Regions from separate parts of the Proteus sp. CA142267 genome, predicted to be linked through region 1. Evidence: predicted binding sites of a transcription regulator. Region 1 holds the regulator's gene; the other holds the start of a gene.
What was found. Region 1 encodes Fur, which represses iron uptake genes when iron is present. Its sites were predicted from a motif close to ATAATAATGAGAACNACTATCAA; they were not measured.
Positions count from the first base shown of each region.

Region 2: a site for Fur is predicted at 2,315-2,337, ahead of C0T34_RS04275 (TonB-dependent hemoglobin/transferrin/lactoferrin family receptor). Genes of this name have one in related genera too.

Region 1 is NZ_QPMG01000002.1:72,254-76,478, forward strand. Features, by position in the region: gene C0T34_RS06090 (OprD family outer membrane porin) at 1-472, shown strand, start outside; gene C0T34_RS06095 (DUF817 domain-containing protein) at 1,022-1,861, shown strand; gene fur (ferric iron uptake transcriptional regulator) at 1,941-2,387, opposite strand; gene fldA (flavodoxin FldA) at 2,578-3,105, opposite strand; gene ybfE (LexA regulated protein) at 3,379-3,687, opposite strand; gene ybfF (esterase) at 3,900-4,225, opposite strand, start outside.
Region 2 is NZ_QPMG01000001.1:908,202-912,426, forward strand. Features, by position in the region: gene C0T34_RS04275 (TonB-dependent hemoglobin/transferrin/lactoferrin family receptor) at 52-2,289, opposite strand; gene C0T34_RS04280 (PhzF family phenazine biosynthesis protein) at 3,023-3,910, opposite strand; gene C0T34_RS04285 (histidine phosphatase family protein) at 4,029-4,225, opposite strand, start outside.

The sequences.
Region 1 (4,225 bases):
CTTCAAAGTAGAAGGAACATGGGTTAAAGCTGAAGGTAATCAAGGTTATTTCTTACAACGCATGACCCCGGGCTGGGCAACCTCTAATGGTCGTCTTGATGTCTGGTGGGATGGCCGTTCTGACTTTAACGCCAATGGTGAAAAAGCACTCTATGCTGGCGTGATGTATGATCTGAAAAACTGGGATCTGTCAGGCTGGGCGGTAGGTACTTCTTATGTTTACGCATGGGATGCTAAGCCAAGTGGTAAAGCCATTTATGACCAAGGTCAGCGTATCAGAGAAAGTGCATGGAATGCGGATATTATGTATACAGTTCAAGAAGGTCGCGCTAAAGGCACTCTCTTTAAACTTCACTATACCCGTTATGATAACCACTCTGATATTCCTAGTTATGAAGGTGGTTTTGGTAATATTTTCCAAGATGAAAAAGATGTTAAGTTTAATGTGATAATGCCATTCACTATTTTCTAATATTGGCATAAGGATAAAGTGTATTAATTGCACTTTATCCTGAATAAAACTAAAAAAGCTAAATACGATTACGATAAGTAAAAATAAGTAGTAGGAAGGTAGGGATGCAGTAATTAAAAAGAGCTTTATAAATAAGCCTTGTTAATAAAGTGAAGTTGTCAGCAGTAGTAAGAAGTAGAAAAGTAGAAGTAAAAGAGTTGAAGTAAAAAGTAGTAAGAGTCGTTTTAAAATCGCAGTATGTAGTAAAAGTAATGAAGTAAAGTCGTCATGTCATGTCGCCTGAGATAAATGTGAGTGGGTTATGTTTATCTCCAGTGCTTCAGTTATTTCGCAGAATTTGCGTAAGGTATTTACCCTAAGTAAAGGCAGTCAGAGTGGGTATCGTAGTGGGGGGTAAATACCTTTATTTTTCATTCCTTTCTTTTTAGTCCTTTTCATCCTTGTAGGTTTTTTTATTCTATGGCAAATTTCTTGCCATTCATTTGATCTCACCTTATTTATTATTCTGCATTGAATGCTGTTTGATAATGCAAGTTTTCAGGAAGAAGCATGTTAAAGCGATTGGACGATTTTTTATTAGAACCACCATTGAAGCCCTTTAAAGGTATAAAACGATTTATTGTTGAATTTCTTTTTTTTGGTGTAAAAGAGGCGCGTTCTTGTTTATTTGCCGGGTTTTTCTTTTTTATTTTATTTGCAACGCCAAGTAAAGGTGTCTTTGGGATACCCCGTTATGATGTGCTTCTTATTCTCGCTATCGCTTTTCAATTATGGATGGTGCGGGGAAAGTTAGAAACATGGGATGAATTAAAAGCGATCTGCTTTTTCCATATTGTTGGTTTTGTGATGGAATTATTTAAAACATCAGCGGCAATTGGTTCATGGAAATACCCTGATTTTGCTTACACGAAATTATGGGAAGTTCCTTTATTTACAGGATTTATGTATTCCGCGGTAGGAAGTTATTTAATTCAAGCATGGCGTTTTTTAAAAGTCCGAATAGATAATTATCCGCCTTATTGGCTGGCAACATTAGTTGCACTTGCGATTTATATTAATTTCTTTTCTCATCACTTTATTGGTGATTATCGCTGGTATTTAACTGCCTTTATTTTAGGTCTTTATGCCCGTAGTGTGGTTTATTTTACGCCTTATGATACAGAGCGAAAAATGCCCTTATTACTTGCTTTTGTTCTGATAGGTTTCTTTATTTGGCTTGCTGAGAATTTCGGTACATTTTTTGGTGTTTGGCAATATCCTAACCAAATTGGTGCTTGGTCTGCTGTACATGCAGGCAAATGGGGCTCTTGGTCACTATTGGTTATTGTTACATTTACTATTGTGGTTCATTTAAAACATATTAAACACAGTATCAGTGTGGCTAAGTAGAGTTATCCTCGGATTTTAGGCAATAAAAAAGGAACTGTTTACAGTTCCTTTTTTTTACTGAGAGATTATCCAGAATGAATTATTTCTCATCATGTGCGTGGCTATCTTCTTTACAATTGCCTTCAGCGCAGTGGCCATATAAATAAAGGCTATGATTGGAAAGCTTGATACCATGACGTTCAGCGATGTTTCTTTGGCGTAATTCAATTGCATCGTCTGTAAACTCGATAACTTTACCACAATCAAGACAAATTAAATGGTCATGATGGTGTTGTTGAGTTAATTCAAATACTGATTTACCACCTTCAAAATTATGTCGGGTAACAATACCAGCATCATCAAATTGGTTTAAGACGCGATACACTGTTGCCAGACCAATCTCTTCACCGATATCGATGAGTTTTTTGTAGAGATCTTCAGCACTGACATGATGGCACTCAGGATCCTGGAGCACTTCCAAGATCTTTAAGCGAGGAAGTGTAACTTTTAACCCAGCATTTTTTAACGCTTTATTATTGTCGGTCATGCGGATTTAATCCTGTTGCTAATGGTGAATTTAATTTTTGTGCTCACAAATAGGTTTTATTCATTAATGCTCGGGTGAATAAATAACCTCATTGATTATAGGCATGATATTTAAAAATAAACACCCCTACCTATCACACTATCTTAGCACACCATTGAATAATTATCATTCTCAATATTGAGTATTTATTTTATCCCAGAATTTCGTCTAGGCTCATTTCTTCTTTGATTTGAGCAACCCAAGCGTCAACACGCTCTTCGGTTAATTCTGGTTGGCGGTCTTCATCAATGGCAAGACCGATAAAATGATTATCATCTGCAAGCCCTTTAGAGGCTTCGAAATGATAACCTTCTGTTGGCCAATGACCTACGATAACAGCACCACGAGGCTCAATAATATCGCGGATAGTCCCCATTGCATCACAGAAATATTCTGCGTAATCCTCTTGGTCACCACAACCAAAGAGCGCAACAAGCTTACCATTGAAATCAATATCTTCTAGTGTTGGGAAAAAATCATCCCAATCACATTGTGCTTCACCATAATACCAAGTAGGAATACCCAGTAACAGAATATCGAACGCTTCGATGTCTTCTTGACTGGATTTTGCAATATCATGAACTTCGGCATTATCAGCGCCCAGTCTTTCTTGAAGCATTTTGGCAATATTTTCAGTGTTGCCAGTATCACTGCCGAAGAATATTCCTATGATTGCCATAAAGTGAGATAACCTCTTTTATTCTAAATTCGTTATATTTCAAATTGTAGCGTTATTGACTACGTATATTTTCACAAGTTACATACTACTTGCATGTTTCTAGTGACTCATTTACTTGTCACCTAGCTACACTTCAAAATATTTAGAGTATATTTGTCTGTGTTTGAACAATTACTAGTGAAAGATAAGCATTGTGTTTTCATAGTAGAAAACTAAAAATGTATTTTGACGAAAATAGCAGGCTAATTCTGTCGAATTTGTGTGGTTTATCTGCTAGCTATTCTTGTTTTGATGCATTTTTAAGGCGTGATTTTGCGCCAATTGCTCAAGTAATATTTCTTCAATAAGCTCACTACGACTGACGTTTCTTTCTGTCGCCAACTCATTGAGAGCATTTACAGCATCTTCATTTAATTTTAACTCAACTCGACGTAAGCCATTAACTCTGTCACGTCTTAATTGATTACGTTTATTAATTCTAAGCTGTTCATCCCGAGAAAGCGGGTTTGTTTTGGGTCGCCCAGGTCTGCGTTCATCTGCGAACAAATCCAGTGTGGTGCGATCAGTTTGTTCTTTTGCCATAAATTTTGCTGTGAAAGGGCGTATACCAATGACTAAATTGCGAAACGCCCAATAATACCCCACATAGTGATGTCTCGCCACTGCTTCCTGACTTTAACCTATTGTGATTTGGTCTTTTTATCAACAGATACTGTTTTTAAGTATAATAATTATACATTCTACTAAATTATCATTTTTTCAGTGGCAATATTTTAAGTTGTTAAGTTTATTAACTAAGATTTCTCTAAAAAGCGGCGAATTGCCTTAATAACGGTATCTGGTTTTTCTGAATGAACCCAATGTCCAGTGTTTGCAACAACAAAAGCGGTCGCGAGAGGAAATTGGCGAGCTATATTTTCACGATATTCATCTAAGATATAAGGTGATAAACCGCCTCGAATAAATAATACAGGATGATGCCAAGCAGGCACCTCTTGCCAGCCAATAATGTCTGAATAGGCATTTTTTATTGCAGGTAAATTAAATAGCCACTCACCATTTTTGAATGATTTTAGTAAAAATTGGATCACACCTTCTTCTTCAATAAAAGGACGCATGA
Region 2 (4,225 bases), on a different contig from region 1:
AGAGGCTTTAATAAATTGTAATAAACTAAATAGTTGCCTATCAATTCAGCATTAGAAATACAATGATATATCCATAGAAAAATTACGCCCAGGAGCAGTAAAACGTTGTAAACCAAGACGATCACGATCTATTTGATTTGTTGTACCAAATTCTGGCAAACTTCTTAATGCATCCCAAGTACTATATTTTCTATTAAATAAATTAAAAACCCCAGCACGCAATACAATATTTTTATTTACATTATAGTAAGCTGTTGTGTCAAATACAGTATAAGAATCACTAAGATATGGCCATTCACGACCATTCCGTATTGCTTGATTACCTTCTTTTCGTGCTGAATAAGTCATAAATATCCCTGCACCATATTTTTTATCCGCATTATCGTAAGATAAGGAAGAAACCCATTTAAAAGGTTGTACAGAAAGTAATGAATCTCCAGAAGCATCTTTTCCGCGTGTATAGTTAAATGTATTACGCAATATATATGTATTATCTAAGCCGAATATTTTAGAAAGCCGAATTTCATTCGTTAGCTCAAAACCATAAACGTATGCTGAGGCAACATTACTATATTGAAGATGATTTTGTGGTAATGTTGGTTTATTCCAATAACTATCGCCCATATTAGGATCATACCACGGATTAGGAACTTGCTTTTCGCTCTGCTTAAGATCAATAAAGTTATTGTATTTAGTATAATATACATTTACTTTATTAAATAATTTATCATTATTATAACTTAATGATATTTCATTACTTAATCCTTTTTCTTGCTTTAAATTAGGGTTAGGCTCTAAGCGATTACGAGCATCATTACCTCCATAATCAAAATAAAGCTCTTGAGCTGTTGGAATACGAAAACCTTGCCCAATTTTATATTGGAAAGTATAATTTGGTGTTATGTTATAACTGGTTGATAATGCCAAAGATAAAGCCTGATAATGATTATCGGTGAGATCGCTATCTTTCGCTAAAGATAATTTAGCGTTATCTGTATGATGAGAAACATTATCATATCTACTGCCTAAAACTACATTTAATTTGTCATCAAACATTTTTATTTCATCAACAAAAGCAATACTAATATCTTGAGTATATACAGGTCTGATGATGCTATAATTAGATTGATAAGGTACTTTAGGCTTTCCTAGATATTTAGTATCTGTATTTTTATTGTTAAGTGTTTTTGTAGAATATGAAGTTCGTAGTGCTAATGAGTGCGTTGTATTAAATAAAGATAATGGCATTAATACTATTTCATTATTAATAAACCTACCATATTGAATGATATTCCTACTATTTTCTTCAAAAATATCATAATAATGACCATTATAATGTTCATCAAACGTAGAGCTAAATGCTTTTTGTTCTATTTTTTGCCAATTAAAGCTTGTCGTCATACTGTCAATATATCTTTCTGGAGTCCACGTATCAGAGAGTGTATATCTAATTTTTTTTGATAAATCATCACCAGTACGGTAATAGGAAGAAAATAAGTACCAAGATTTTTCATCTGTATATGTTTTACCCTCACTGTATTCAAAAGTAGCACCTATTTTATGGTTTTGAATACCTAATAGATTAATCTTTGATAGTAAAGAATGACGCGTTTTTTCTTGAGGATCTGGTGTTCCTCTAGCAGAACCAAATATATCATTTTCATGTTTATAATTATTAGTTTCATGTCCATTACGATAAACATATAAGAGCATCCCTTCTACATCTTGTTGGGAAGTTGCAATACCGATCGTTTGCATTTTTTCATTATTTTTAGAAGTATAAACACTACGAGAAACAAATCCCCAATTGCCTTCACTAATCAAATCAGCAGGATCTTTAGTAACGTATTTTACAGCCCCACCTAATGCTCCACTACCTGAAAATATAGAATCAGCACCCTTAGATATAATTACAGACTTTAAATGTTCTGTTTCGATATCATTCATACTTCCATTAAAATAACCATAACCTTTATAAATGGTATTATCGAAAGTTTCTGCTTGAGGGATATCATCAACCTGTATAGCAACACGATCTTTATCAACACCTCTTATTGCATATCCATTATTACCAAAACGTCCTTCGGATGAGACACCGACACCAGGAAGATGGCGAACAATATCTTCCATGTTAAATATTAAATCTTTTTCCAATTGTTCTGAATTTAATGTTTTTTCATTAATTTTTTCTTCTTTTTTTTCAATCACATAAAGAACATCTTCAGATATAGCTTTATTATTAAAAAAAACTATCGAGGTAACAACTAGATAGAGTAACGTTTTTTTCATAAACACTCCTTAATTAAATTATTGAATGATAATTATAATCATTATCATTCAATTTAATAAAAGGAATTGTAATACAATTAAAAATTTAGTTGTTTTACCTAATTAATCACAAATTAATTATATTTATATTTATATATATTAATTTAAATGCATCTTTTAAGAATAAAAGAGTATAAAATCATAAACGCAATAATTATTCTTTATGTAAAATAAAAAAATAATTTATAGTTTAATAAGTTACTTTACCTATAAGTATAATCATTATGTTGATAATTACTAATTTTAACCTATTTCATTCCTCTAAAAACAGATTACTTAATCTCATTTAAGCTTAAATAATATAAAGAAATTATCACTTACTATTAAAAACTAAATATGATTAAGTATTAATACTATTGGCTAATTGTTTATTAAGGTATATTTACCATTCATAGACCTAAAAAAATGATTATACCTTTTTATAACCAGTTGATTACAATAATAATTGTATTATTTTTGATAGCCACATATTAAAGCTGTAAATATGATTCAGTAAGTATTCAAAATATTAGCTGAGGAAATAGGAATAAGTTCTGAGTAAAAGGATATCGTGCAAAATCACAGAGCGAACAATAATAAAAATTCAAGAAGCAATAAATACGTTGTTTTTATATAAATACTTAAAAACACAAAGGCCCTAGATTTCATACTAGAGCCTATTAAGAATAACTTGATATAAAATACTGCGAGTAATTTAAAGGGTAATAATCTTCAAGCCTATCGTTGTCGCTTTTCCGCCCACTCTTACTCGACTAATCGTATTTTCCGTTGAATCAATAATAACGTGAATAAGAGAGGAGCATTGCATTGCACGCCCTTGCTCTAATAGAAAATGTGTTTTATGAGGGAAAACATGCTTAACAAGATAACAGCCTAAAGCGCCACTAGAACTCCCTGTTGCGGACTCTTCATTGATGCCATATAAAGGCGCAAAGTTGCGACAATGAGCAGTAATTTCTTTATCTTGGCTAAGCTCGAAAACATGAAAACCGATAGTATTAAATTTACGACTTAGATTTGCTATTGCATCAAAATTAGGCTTTAGCGTATCTAATTGCCCAAATTGCACGGGGATCAAAATATCAGGCAATCCCGTTGAAAATATCTCAATGGGCAAGCCGGTTTCTAAGATAACTTCACGATTTATTCCCAGCGCAGCAGCCACATCGTCAACACTTGGAGCTTGTCGTGAAACGGGTAGTGTTTGCTCCATAACGACATTTTCAGTATCAATTGATACGCTTAAAATACTTGCTTTCGTTTTTTGTGTGTAATGACCAGAAGCCAATAAATTGAGTGAAGATAAAGTGAAAAAGACAGCTAATGTAGCATGACCACAGAAATCAACTTCTCCTTCAGGAGTAAAAAAATCAACCTTAAAATCAGTATCTTCACCTTGATAAACAAAGGCCGTTTCAGAAAAGCCGACTTCTTTAGCGATAGCCATTTTCTGTTCATCACTTAATTGAGGGGGATTAAGTACTACGCCAGCAGGATTGCCACCTTTATTATTTCGAGTAAATGAGTTTACAAGGTGTACTTTGATCTCGTGTTCTACTGAGCGTATAACTTCATTTTGCATATATTTCTCGCATTGCTTCAAATAGCATTAAGTCTGTGTGTAAAATAGAATGCTCTAACTCTATCTGGTCTAACTCTATTTAAATATCTTGTTTTTTTAGTATTAGATAAGATGCTCATTAATTAGGGCAAACTTCCGATACGCTATCTAACCCTTGCGGTCTTTGTTCAAATATGACGCTTTTCTTATCACCCTCTCGGATAATCTTTAATATATAGATACTATCAAAATCACTGCTTTTCCATTTAGGGATTAATTTAGGATCTCCACCCTCTTGTTTCATGATATCTCGTGCAACTTTGACTAAATTATCGT